DNA from 3 places in the Pseudoalteromonas sp. JC3 genome. Region 1 is predicted to be linked to each of the others. Evidence: predicted binding sites of a transcription regulator. Region 1 holds the regulator's gene; each other region holds the start of a gene.
The links. The regulator sigma-54, encoded in region 1, starts transcription at its own class of promoters, with help from an activator protein. The targets are predictions, from matches to a motif close to GTTGGCACGNNNNTNGNNT.
Positions count from the first base shown of each region.

Region 2: fliE (flagellar hook-basal body complex protein FliE) is a predicted target of sigma-54. The motif match lies at 1,931-1,949, and genes of this name have one in related genera.
Region 3: QSH61_RS06390 (flagellar assembly protein T N-terminal domain-containing protein) is a predicted target of sigma-54. The motif match lies at 2,136-2,154, and genes of this name have one in related genera.

Region 1 covers NZ_CP127855.1:414,866-419,345, reverse strand. The annotation lists gene lptA (lipopolysaccharide transport periplasmic protein LptA) at 1-402, shown strand, start outside; gene lptB (LPS export ABC transporter ATP-binding protein) at 402-1,127, shown strand; gene QSH61_RS01740 (RNA polymerase factor sigma-54) at 1,174-2,673, shown strand; gene hpf (ribosome hibernation promoting factor) at 2,703-2,990, shown strand; gene ptsN (PTS IIA-like nitrogen regulatory protein PtsN) at 2,992-3,450, shown strand; gene rapZ (RNase adapter RapZ) at 3,443-4,309, shown strand; gene QSH61_RS01720 (HPr family phosphocarrier protein) at 4,310-4,480, shown strand, end outside.
Region 2 covers NZ_CP127855.1:1,618,377-1,622,856, forward strand. The annotation lists gene QSH61_RS06610 (sensor histidine kinase) at 1-354, shown strand, start outside; gene QSH61_RS06615 (sigma-54-dependent transcriptional regulator) at 351-1,730, shown strand; gene fliE (flagellar hook-basal body complex protein FliE) at 1,988-2,320, shown strand; gene fliF (flagellar basal-body MS-ring/collar protein FliF) at 2,341-4,059, shown strand; gene fliG (flagellar motor switch protein FliG) at 4,052-4,480, shown strand, end outside.
Region 3 covers NZ_CP127855.1:1,573,170-1,577,649, reverse strand. The annotation lists gene flgA (flagellar basal body P-ring formation chaperone FlgA) at 1-617, shown strand, start outside; gene flgM (flagellar biosynthesis anti-sigma factor FlgM) at 690-1,013, shown strand; gene flgN (flagellar protein FlgN) at 1,006-1,434, shown strand; gene QSH61_RS06395 (LPP20 family lipoprotein) at 1,509-1,985, opposite strand; gene QSH61_RS06390 (flagellar assembly protein T N-terminal domain-containing protein) at 2,190-3,386, shown strand; tRNA gene QSH61_RS06385 (tRNA-Arg) at 3,495-3,569, opposite strand; gene QSH61_RS06380 (FlgO family outer membrane protein) at 3,903-4,480, opposite strand, start outside.

The DNA of each region.
Region 1 (4,480 bases):
GAACAGAATGTTGTTATTATTCATGGCAACAGAAAGATAAATGCCGATCGCCTAGAGGTCCACCGTCGCGCGGAACTTGGCATTAACAAGCAACTGCTTGTGGCAACTGGCAGCCCTGCCACTTTTAGCGAACGTCAACCCGATGGCAACTTGCTAGAAGCCAAAGCAAATGAAATCCGTTACGACGTAGCGAAGGGAACCCTAGTGATTTCTGGTGATGCTGAAATCAATCAAACTGGGCAAAAAATCAATGCTCAAGTCATCACCTATGACATTGAAAAGCAATTGATCAGCGCTGAGCGCTCAGACCAAGAAGACTCTCGAGTAAGAACCATCCTTGTTCCTGTTGATGACAAAAAAGACGCTAAAGAGAAAAAAGCGCAGGAAGAAGGTAACAATTAATGAGCGAGCTCAAAGCAACTGGTCTAGCAAAGAGTTATAAAGGTCGTCAGGTCGTCAAAAATGTTGGTTTAAGTGTTCAGGCTGGCAGTATTGTAGGCTTATTAGGACCAAATGGTGCAGGTAAAACCACTACGTTCTACATGATTGTAGGGTTAGTACCAAGCGACAAAGGCTATATTCAGATTGATGACGAAGATATCACTTTGTTACCGATGCACAGCCGTGCACGACTTGGTATTGGCTATCTACCGCAAGAGTCTTCAATCTTTAGAAAACTCACGGTCTATCAAAATTTGATGGCGATTTTAGAAACTCGAAAAGACTTATCTAAAGTTGAAAGAGAAGCTGAACTAAACGAGTTACTGGATGAGTTTAATATTCAACACATTCGCGACTCACAGGGCATGGCATTGTCGGGAGGCGAAAGAAGACGAGTCGAAATTGCTCGCGCTTTAGCCGCAAACCCTAAGTTTATCCTGTTAGATGAACCTTTTGCTGGTGTTGATCCTATTTCGGTGTTAGATATAAAGACAATCATAGAGCACCTAAAAAACCGTGGTATCGGTGTGCTTATCACCGATCATAACGTTAGAGAAACACTGGACGTATGTGAAAAGGCCTACATCGTTTCACATGGTGAGTTAATCGCTGCAGGCACGCCAGAACATGTTTTGGCAGATCAAACCGTAAGAGATGTCTACCTAGGCGAACAATTCAAGCTATAGTTAAGACGTAGTATTAATAACTGTTAAAAAGGATTGTTAGAGATACATGAGGCAATCATTACAGCTGCGCATGGGGCAGCAACTTACAATGACTCCGCAACTGCAACAAGCCATTCGCTTGCTGCAGCTTAGTACATTGGATCTGCAACAAGAAATACAAGAAGCATTAGACAGCAATCCATTGTTGGAAGTGGAAGAAGGTGATAATACTGACGGCGAAAACGCTGACCAACACAGCCAAGAAAAGAGCCGTGCTGACGACAATCAAGATTCAGCCGATGAAACGCAGGTTAGTGACTATGAGATAGACTCAGATACCGCCATGAGCAAAGACACTGTGAGCGATGACCTTGCCATGGATGTCACTTGGGACGAGTATATGAGTGCAGCGCCTGCTGCAAGCTCAGGTCCACTTCCCGATGACGATAATGTTTATCAAGGGGAAACCTCTGAATCTCTCCACGATTATCTCATGTGGCAACTCGAACTGACACCATTTAGTCCAACAGATAGAGCTATTGCGATTGCGATTATTGAAGCGGTCGACCTGTCAGGCATTCTAACACTGTCTTGCGAAGACATTTTAGAAAGCATTAATGACGAGAATAGCGAAGAGCCTATTGAGCTAGATGAAGTCGAAGCCGTACTCAAACGCATTCAGCTTTTTGACCCTGTCGGTATCGCAGCGCGTAGTTTACAAGAATGCTTATGCATTCAGCTCAACCAATTCGCCCCAGATACCCCATGGATTGCCGAAACAAAAATGATCCTGACAGAGCATATCGACTTGCTTGCCAGCCGTGACTATCGAACTTTGGCTAAGAAAACGCGCCTTAAAGAAGCCGATCTCAAAGAGGTCATGACGTTAATACATAGCCTTAACCCAAAGCCTGCGGCAAGCATTATTCATGAAGAGCCTGAATATGTGATCCCTGACGTATCGGTGAAAAAAGTAAAAGGTCGTTGGGTCGTAGAGCTAAATCCTGATGCTATGCCTAAAATAAGAGTAAATGACCATTACGCTGCGATGTCTAGAACGGCGAAATCCAGTACGGATAGTCAGTTTATTCGCTCACATTTACAAGAAGCAAAGTGGTTTATTAAAAGCTTAGAAAGCCGAAATGATACTTTATTAAAAGTTACCAATTGCATTGTGCAACAACAACAGGCATTCTTTGAACATGGCCCCGAAGCAATGCGCCCTATGGTGCTAAATGATGTTGCTGAAATGGTTGAGATGCATGAGTCCACAATTTCCCGTGTGACAACACAAAAATACATGCATACACCTCGGGGAATATTTGAGCTGAAGTATTTCTTCTCTAGCCATGTAAGTACGGAAAATGGAGGTGAGTGCTCTTCTACAGCAATTAGAGCACTTATCAAAAAGCTGATAGCTGCAGAGAATACCGCGAAGCCATTGAGTGACAGCAAAATTGCAGATATCTTAGCTGAGCAAGGAATTAAGGTAGCGAGACGTACGATTGCAAAATATCGTGAATCCCTAGCCATTCCACCGTCAAATCAGCGTAAAAGCTTGATATAAGACGTAAAACCCAAGAAGGAAAAATGCTTATGCAACTAAATCTAACTGGTCGCCATGTAGAAATTACTGACTCATTAAGAGACTATGTCACCAACAAGTTTGCGAAGCTAGAAAGGCACTTTGATCATATCAATAATGTGCATGTGATCCTTGATGTCGAGAAACTAGTACAAAAAGCAGAAGCAACATTACACGTAAACGGCGGCGAGCTATTTGCATCAACAGAGCATCAAGATATGTATGCCGCAATTGATGGCCTTATCGACAAGCTAGATCGTCAAGTTATTAAACACAAAGAGAAGCTCACTCGACACTAAGATGAAATTAAGTGAATTAGTGAACAAGGACTGCAGTAAAGCTGCGGTCCTTTTTAATAGCAAAAAACGTATTTTAGAATACATCAGCGAACTGGCTCATAGCCAAATTCCAAATACCAGTCAGCATGCTATCTTGGACGCCTTAATGGCGCGAGAGAAATTAGGCAGCACAGGGATCGGTAAAGGCATTGCCATTCCCCATGGTCGACTTGAAGGTTTGGATAAAATCCTTGCAATGGTGCTTGTCAGCGAGCAAGGGATCCAGTTTGAAGCCATAGATAAGCAGCCTGTCGATATTTTTGTCGCGTTCATCGTACCTGAAGGTGATAATCAACAACACCTGAAGACCTTAGCGGCGATTGCTGATACACTCAAAGACAAGTCTTTTTGCAAAATGCTTAGGCAAGCAAAAAGTGATGATGAGTTATATGCAGTGATCCAAGGTGAACTTGATGAGTGATGAAGAAAAAGGACTCGAGCTTATCATTATCAGTGGCCGCTCAGGCTCTGGTAAATCTGTAGCGCTTCGAGTATTGGAAGACTTAGGCTACTATTGTGTGGATAACATTCCAGTCAATTTGCTGCCGTCTTTAGTCCGCAGTGTTTCGGACAATTATAATAAAATTGCAGTCAGTATTGATGTTAGAAACTTACCTAAAGAACAGGACGAGTTTAATGACATTCTTGAATACTTACCAGGCTTTGCCAAACCTACCCTGTTTTATTTAGACAGTGACGATCAAACCCTGATAAAGCGCTTCTCAGAAACACGACGTTTGCACCCTCTTTCACTGCATAATCTTCCATTAGATGTTGCGATAAAGAAAGAACGGGAATTGTTAGACGTGCTGATCACTCGCGCCGATTTTCTCATTGATACTACAGGCCTGAGCGTTCATCAACTTGCAGAAGATATCCGCGAAAAAATCTTAGGTAAAAAAGACAAACAACTCATTATTACCTTTGAATCTTTCGGCTTTAAACACGGCATCCCAAAACAAGCGGATTACGTTTTTGATGCGCGCTTTTTACCCAACCCACATTGGGAGCCTGAGCTTAAGCCGCTAACTGGCTTAGATCAGCCAGTTAAAGACTATTTGTCGAGTCACAGCATCGTGCAAAAGTTTACTTGGCAGATCCAAACCTTCGTACAAACTTGGTTACCACACTTAGAGCGTAACAATCGCAGTTATCTAACGATCGCAATAGGATGTACAGGTGGGCAACATCGCTCGGTATACTTAGCGCAAACCATTGGTGAACGTTTTGCTAAAACCCATCCCAACGTCAAAATTCGTCACCGAGAGCAAGAGGGTTAAATGTTAGAAGATACGTTTTTAATCCAAAACAAACTCGGCCTGCACGCTCGAGCAGCGACGGTTCTTGCGCAATTAGCAACCCAATTTGATGCCGACGTGACCTTATATCAAGGAGACAAAAGTGCTGCTGCTGACAGCGTACTAGCGCTGTTGTTACTTGAAAGCAGCCAA
Region 2 (4,480 bases), 1.2 Mb from region 1:
ATCGAAATATTAGGTAATCGTACGGCGCTTGCAAGTGCGATCCAAAACCTGATCCACAACAGTATTCAAATAATCGGCAGTGCGGCACACATTGAACTTAATGCAGAGCGCGAGCCGTGTGGCGAGTATGTACGTATCTCAGTTGTTGATAATGGACCTGGCATCGATGAAACCTTAGTAGACAAGTTGTTTGAACCATTTTTTACAACTAAGTCGCAGGGGACTGGGCTAGGACTTGCGGTGGTTAATTCGGTCGCTAACGCGCACAAAGGGTTTGCGCAGGCAGACAATGTTGAAGGCAAGGGTGCGCGTTTTAGCTTGGTACTACCACTAATTGAGGCGGAGGAACTATGAGTAACAGAGTTTTAGTTGTTGAAGATGATGCTGGTTTAAGAGAAGCACTCATTGATACATTGCAGCTTTCAAATATCGAGTGCGTAGAAGCAAGTTGTGCGGAACAAGCCGTTTTATTGCTAAAGCAAGAAACCTTTTCTTTGGTGGTGAGTGACGTGCAAATGGGTGCCATGAGTGGGCTTGACTTGTTAAAGACCATTAAACTCAACTATCCCGAATTACCGGTATTGATGATGACAGCATACGCGACCATTGATGATGCGGTTGAAGCGATGAGATTGGGTGCCATCGACTATATGGCCAAGCCATTTGCGCCTGAAGTATTGCTTAATATGGTTGGACGTTATCTACCTGAGAAGGAAAAAGAGACAGACGGCCCCATTGTTGCCGATCCCAAGAGTATTAAACTACTTGAACTGGCTGCAAAAGTAGCGAAGTCGGATGCCAGCGTGATGGTACTTGGACCGAGCGGTTCAGGTAAAGAAGTGTTGGCTCGCTATATTCACGATAAATCCGACAGAGCAGATGAGCCCTTTATCGCAATTAACTGCGCTGCAATCCCAGAAAATATGCTCGAAGCGACCCTATTTGGTTACGAAAAGGGGGCATTTACAGGTGCCATTCAGGCGTGTCCTGGAAAATTTGAGCAAGCACAAAAGGGAACGATTTTGCTTGATGAGATCACAGAGATGGATTTGGGATTACAAGCAAAATTACTTCGCGTGTTACAAGAGCGCGAGGTAGAGCGTTTAGGTAGCAGAAAAACCATTTCACTGGACGTCAGAGTACTAGCAACCAGTAACCGCGATTTAAAAGAAGCGGTGGAGGATGGGGTATTTAGAGAAGATTTATATTATCGCCTCAATGTTTTCCCGCTAGAGTGGTTGCCACTGAAGGACAGAGCGGGTGATATCGCTGTGTTAGCTGAGCATTTGTTGGTAAGACATACGCAAAAAGCAGGCAAGCCAACACCTATATTAAGCAGCGGTGCAAAGCGCAAGCTCAGTTCACACAGTTGGCCTGGAAACGTAAGAGAGCTGGATAACGTTATTCAACGTGCCCTGATTTTGTTCCAAGGTAATGAAATTCAAGAAGATGATATTTTTATCGAAAATTTCTCACCGATGGCTTTGATAGAGTCTGCACCACTTGTAAATCATGAAGCATCAGCTCTAATGGAGCGCTCTCAAGGTGAGGATGAGATCATTAGCTATAAGGATGAGTTACAGGATAAAGAACACCAAATTATTTTAGATACACTGGCAAAGTTTAATGGCAAACGTAAAGAGGTGGCGGAGGTATTGGGTATGAGTCCTCGCACACTTCGCTATAAGCTGGCAAAAATGCGAGATTTAGGGATTGCACTACCCGCTTAACCTAAGTTACCTGAGTTTATAAACAATGAGTTAGCTCATTGCTTTTCCAAACCTCAGGTTAAGCTTTATCTGCTAATTCAAATTTACTCAGGCGCCTATAAAGATCAGCAGATCTTAGGCGCCTAGTTTTCACTTCTATGCACTGCCAATTTTTCGACATAATTAAAATGTTGCAAGGTACTGAATATTAACGATTTTAAGTTGGCACGTTTTCTGCTTTATTACAGGTAACTAAGAGTTATTTTGAGTAAAGCATCATGAAAGTACAATCATCAGCGCTATTTCAAGAAATGCAGGCAATGGCTGCAGAAGCGACGAGAAACACACAGCCATCAGTGCAGCCGGTTAAGACGGCGGCATCTTCGTCGGCTCAGTTTGGCGATTTACTCTCAGACGCACTTAATACGGTTCATGGCTTACAACAAGAAGCGAAACAAAAAGTCACCGCTGTTGAAATGGGTGACAGAAGCGTTTCTCTTGCAGAAGCCATGATAGCGAAACAAAAATCGTCGGTCGCTTTTGAGGCAACAGTGCAAGTTCGTAATAAACTTGTTGAGGCCTATAAAGAAATCATGAGCATGCCAGTTTAATTGAGTGACTGTGGAGAGTAATCGTGGCTACTAATCAATCAACAGATCTTACGCTTTCCGATGCAGCGCTGAATAATGACAGCGGATCGGATGAGCAACAAGAGCAAAAATCAGGCTACTTCAGTGCGCTAAGCGGTGTTGATATGTTGCGCCAGGTTACTCTGGTTATTGCCCTTGCTATTTGTTTAGCAATCGCAATCTTTATTATCATTTGGGCGCGCCAACCAGATATGCGCCCACTTGGTAAGTACCCAACAGAAGAACTCGTCGAAACGTTAGACTTTTTAGACCAACAGAAAATTGAATACCAATTAGATGGTAATACCATTTTAGTCGCTGAGTCGGACTATCAAGACATAAAACTACGCATGGCGCGTGACGGTTTTACCCAGTCTCCGAGTTCTGGCACTGATATTCTGATGCAAGATATGGGTTTTGGTGTTAGCCAACGTCTTGAAAGAGAGCGCTTAAAACATAGCCGTGAGCAACAACTTGCGAGAACAATTGAAGAGTTACAAGACGTAAATCGTGCAAAAGTGTTACTTGCAATTCCAAAAGAAAACGTCTTTGCACGTCGCGAGAAAAAGCCCTCTGCAACCGTAGTTATTACCCTTAAACGTGGCAAAACGCTTGGCGGCGAAGAAGTTGATTCAATCGTAGACATTGTGGCATCAGCGGTACAAGGCCTAGAGCCTTCACGCGTGACTGTCACCGATCAAAACGGTCGTCTACTCAACTCTGGTTCTCAAGACTCTTTAGCTGCGCGCTCGAGAAAAGAGTATGAAATCGAACGTAAGCGTGAACAAGAATATCTAGAAAAAATTGATAGCATCCTGATCCCAACTGTAGGTCTTGGTAACTTTACCGCGCAGGTTGACTTAACGATGGACTTCAGCGCAGTTGAAGAAACGCAAAAACGTTATAACCCAGATTTACCTGCGGTTCGTAGCGAAACGACGTATGAAGAAAATAATATTGGTGGCTTAGCTGTCGGTATTCCGGGGGCGCTGACTAATCAACCTCCTATAAACTCAAATATCCCAGAGATTGCGGGTCAAGGCGGCAATGGTCAAAGTGCAACACCAAGCAGTAATCAAAAAGAAGCAACCCGTAACTATGAGTTAGATACCACTATTAGCCATAAACGTCAGCAAACTGGGGTTATTCGCCGGATCAGTGTGAGTGTGGCCGTTGACTACCTCGCAAAACCTGATGCTGAAGGTAACATGGCAATGGCGCCGCGTACGCAAGAAGAGTTAAATAACATCCGTCGTTTGCTACAAGGTGGTGTGGGCTTTGATATGCAGCGAGGTGATGCACTAGAGGTAGTGACTGTGCCATTCGTGCGTGAAGACCTCACTGAAATGCAAGAGATACCACTTTGGGAGCAAGATTGGTTCCAAAAGACAATCCGTCTTGCAGCAGGTACCTTAGTGATCATTGTGCTAATCTTAGCGGTAGTAAGACCTATGCTTAAGCGTCTAATTTACCCAGATGATACGCTTGAAGATTTTGATGAAGATGCGTTGACCAGTGGTGTAGATTTAGGTGACAGTACACTCGATATGCTAAATAACGAATTCGATGAGTCTGCGGTTGGCTTCTCTTCTGACGGTAGATTACAATTGCCAGACTTACATGGCGACGAGGACTTACTCAAAGCAGTACGTGCCTTAGTTGCTAACGAACCAGAACTCTCATCACAAGTTGTGAAAGCGTGGTTGACAGAAGATGACTGATCAAGAACAAAAACAATTGCCCGCAGCCTTTGACGTTGACAAGCTAGATGGCGTCGACAAGGCTGCCATCTTACTGCTTAGTTTGACTGAAGAAGATGCGGCTCAGATTTTGAAACACTTAGAGCCGAAGCAAGTGCAAAAGGTCGGTATGGCGATGGCCTCCATGGATGACCTATCTCAGGCTAAAATTGCAGCTGTGCACAATTTGTTTATCGAACAAATTCAAAGTTTTAGTACAATTGGTTTCCAATCGGAAGATTTTATTAAGAAGGCGCTAACCGCAGCACTTGGTGAAGACAAAGCGGCAAGCCTTATTGACCAAATCGTTATGGGCTCTGGTGCAAAAGGGTTGGATTCGTTGAAGTGGATGGACTCGAAGCAAGTTGCCAATATTATCCGCAACGAGCACCCGCAGATCCAA
Region 3 (4,480 bases), 1.2 Mb from region 1:
ACAACAAAACTTTAGAACAAAGCGCAATAGAATTTGTTGAACCAAATGTAGAGCAAGATCCCGACAGCCAGCTATCACTAACTGCTATACCACTTGATTCAAGAATTCCAGCAAGGGATTGTCAATCGCCGTTGCAATATAGTACAGCAATGACTCCGCCTTTTGACACTCAAGTGACAGTACAAATTAGATGCAACGATACCCTCAGCTGGACTCAATACGTCCACGTGCGTATCGATCACCTCTTCCCTATTTTAGTTAGCGCGACCATGTTAGAAAAAGGCCGTGTTATTCAGGATGACGATGTGAAAATAGAGTATCAGCCGAAACGTTTTCGTAGGGTTTCCTATATAGAAGATAAGTCGATACTAATAGGCAGTAGAAGCAAACGTAATATCAGAGAAGGTCAAGCCTTTACTCAGGCTCATATTTGTATGGTCTGCAAAGGCGATACGGTGACGATTATTGCTAAATCAGGTGGGCTTGTGATCAAAACTCAAGGAGAAGCGCAGCAAGATGGCAACCGTGGTGAACTTATTAATATTAAAAACGCTCGCTCTGGCAAAACCTTACGTGCTAGAGTAATAGAAGTGGAAACAGTAGAGGTGAATTTATAAAAAATTTGCTAAAGTAATACTATTAAACGCCGATAACAAGGCTGAGAGTATAATTTTATTGGGTCTACAATCATGGTTAATCAAGTTAACGGTCAGAATCAGTCTACATCCGTTGCTAATAATGTTAAGCAACAGAAGGCTGAATTGCAAAGAAATGATGCTAATAGTGCGTCAGTTAAATCACCAGCTACACCGAAAGCAGCTGCGGATTCAGTGAGCCTGACTCCACAAGCGCAACAGCTGAAAACGGTCAACGAAAAAGCGCAGCAGTCATCAGGCTTTGACGACAAGAAAGTCGAAGAACTGAAAAAAGCGATTGCAGAAGGCAAGTATCAAGTTGACGCGGAAAAACTAGCCAAAAACATAGCTGCATTTGAGTTCGAAATATATGGATGATTTGGTTCGGCTCTGCCACCACAAACTTTCAGAACAAATCTCGACGCTAGAAGCGATGACCCAGCTTCTGGCTCGTGAGCTTGACGAGCTCGCGTCTCGGCGTGGCGACAACTTAAAAGAAATCGCTCGTGAAAAGCTAACTCTCATTTCAAAACTGCAAAAGCTCGACAATGAATTGTCAAAAACTGAGTCTCACGTCTTTGAAAGCAGTGAAGTAGCCCCGCTCGTTGCTAAAGTGCGAGCACTACTCAGTGAGTGCCAAACCAAAAATGAAATCAATGCTAAAACGGCTCATCAGGCTAATGTAAGCACACGTGAACTAAAAGGGATCTTAATTGGCGCACCAACTTCGATTACATATGGTCAAGATGGCAGCGTGAAAAGTAGCGACAGTGAATTGGTACGTAACCTAAAGGCGTAGCCACGCCTGTCGTATTTTAGTATTGAAGAACAATCGAAGTGAAGCGCATTAAGTAAGCGATATGTGATGAGTGCTTACTTAAAGCTATAAGATATCTTCTTAATTTTCTGCGGCTTGACTTGAGTAATATACAAATCATAAACGCGTTTCATATCAAGCTCTAACTCCGTCGCGTAAGTATCACCAACTGCGTAACTTTTCAGCACCTTAGCCCCACGAACAAGTCCATTTACTTGGCTCTTAAGACCGTCGTTTTGCGCAACCGCTCCTTTTACCGTAATAGTGGATGTCAAATTCTGGCCATACAGTTGCTCAGCCAATTCACGATAGGCTTCTAATTTTGACACTTTAATGGCCATTAGCTGCTTCTCACCCGCAGTTTTACCCGGCTGAGCACTCAAAGGAGCGTACCCCACAGCCCGTAAAACAGGAAAAGTTTCCGGTTGCACTGTTTCATACTCAATATGCTTATCAACGAGGCTTGAACAGCCGCTGAGCCCTGCTAGCGAACAAACCATAACAACTGAACTGATAGAATTAGTGATACGCATTTCACCCCACTCCGCTACAATATATACCAATCAAAATTAAGCACTTCCCCAACATCTTGGTCTCGCAAGGGTTGTTGTGGTTTCATTGAGTATTGGCAAGAAATAAAATTAACTTTCATAATGTGTGATTATGCACGAACCTTGCCAAAATTTGGCACAGGTATTGCTGAGTTGAAGAGTAGTTTTTGATCTGGGCATTTAAACATGAAAAAGCAATTCGCGACCAGTCTATCACTGTTGTGTATCACCTTGGTTCATCCAGCTTATGCTGAATGGTTTGAAGTTACCGGCATGGCTGACGTTAAAAATGGCGACCATCAAAAAGCCAAAAGAAAGGCGGTAAATGACGCCATCACACAAGCTTTGCTGTTTTCTGGCGCTTCGGTGAGTAGTGTGCAAACCGTCACCGATGGTGTGCTCACCCAAGATCAACTTAAGATCCGCTCAAATGCTGAAATCCAAAGTGCCAACGTAATTGCTGAAGCAAAAGTTGGTGACTCATGGCAGGTGACATTACATATCGATATTACCCCACAGAGTGCTCAGTGCCCTACTAGTGCTTACGACAAACAGGTTGCAGTCACACAAAGTCAGTTAAAAAATAAACACCAAGCAACACTAGGTCAAATTTTTGACATAAATAAAGCGGTGAGCGAGCGCCTATACCAGACAATGTCTGAACAAAAGTTGAGCTTAGAACCTGTTCCCTATTTCGCACAGACCATAGACGTTAACCGCTTTTTCAGCCAGCGGTTTGATTATAATGAACAGCTAATCGAGACCATTACGGCAAATACGAACAGCCAATTTGTATTACTGAGTCAAATTACTGATATTGCAGGTGTCGATAAACTTAATAGCGACTTCGCATTTTGGCAAAGTGATAAATATTTAAGAAGCTTCAAGGTAGACTTTGCGCTGTTTGATGCACTTTCTCATGAAAGGGTGTGGCAAAAGCAATATGCCACTCAAGGCGTGTGGCCGTTTAAGAAGACCAAATTAATTGATGTGTACAGTGAGCGCTTTTGGCAGACAGATTATGCTGATGAGATCCAAACCACGCTGACACAAATCGCAACTGATTTAAACGCAGCGGTGGCCTGCTTACCAACCAACGGCAAAATCCTACATATCGATGATGAACAAGTCGTTATTAATTTGGGCCGCATGCATGGCTTAGAGAATGGCCAGATCCTTAACGTAGCGCATAGTAATCCGCTGACTAATGTCGATGGTAAAATATTTATGCATCAAATTAAAACCATTAATAAACTGCAAGTGATCCAGGTGAATGCGCAAAACGCCATTGCGGTAAATATCAGTAATCGCCCACTTCACAATGTGCAAATTAATGATTTGGTTGAAATTCAAATAGAAAATGAAAATGAGTTTGAACTGTAAGGTTAAGACTACCTATGACGCAGACAAGATTTTCGACGACTTTACACACTCTACATCATGCTTCCGCCGCCCATTTACTTTGGTAATTCCACGCAAAAGTGATACCAATGGCGTCCCCAGTAGGAATCGAACCTACATCTAAGCCTTAGGAGGGCCTTGTTTTATCCATTAAACTATGGGGACAATCTCTAAAGTCAGATAACGATCGCTTTTTTTGACCTTCACTAGCGGGATCTGCATTACTTAATACCCATGAAAGTCTGGAGTTGTCGATTCTCTGTTGTACTGCATCTCAGTGACTTCACTTTAGTATACTGATCTTAATGAACTTTTAAAGATTAATAGTCAATTTATTCGCGGTAATAAATGAGCTGGTTCAGTAGGTGAATACGCAGCAGTTAAGACCCACTACTGCGCTATCAGTTACTTCACTTGAGGTGTGAATAAGAAGTAGGATAGTTCTTCGTTTAATAAAACCTAAACGGTATTTTCTTCTAAAAACCGCTATTTGAAGTACTACCTTGCAGCGGTTGCCTGATCATCAAGGATAAAATACGGGATGGTCACCACCGTGCTTGCTATCACTAAGTTGGTGTTAAACTCTAACAATCTTGCATTTACCTCCACGCCTCGTGGACGGTAAACCATAGTGCCTGTGAGCAAATGGCTGGGAGATTGCGTGTTTTTCAAGCGGCTTGCGTTACGCGAAAAAGTCAAGTCGCCACTGGATGTCACTTCAATTTTCCCCAATGCTTTAAAGTCTAACGCTTGATAACCCAGCTTTTGCATTTGATGCATTAAGGACTCAGCCAATTGGTTTCCTAGCTGGTTTGAATCCCTTAATGATTCATTAAAGTTCACAAAACTGGCTACCGCTATCGACTCAGGCTTTTGCCCTAATACAGTATCTGACAGTTCCAACGCAATTTGATTGGCGTAGTTAGCAATTTCTTTGCGATGACGATAGCTAACGAAGCCAATATCTTGCAATACCGCGGCTTGTGAATCTTCATTACGCTCTTGCTCTTCCATCATGGCATACAATATTTCCATGTCGGATTGCTGCGTTTCTGTAGGTTCGGAAGCCGTTTGTT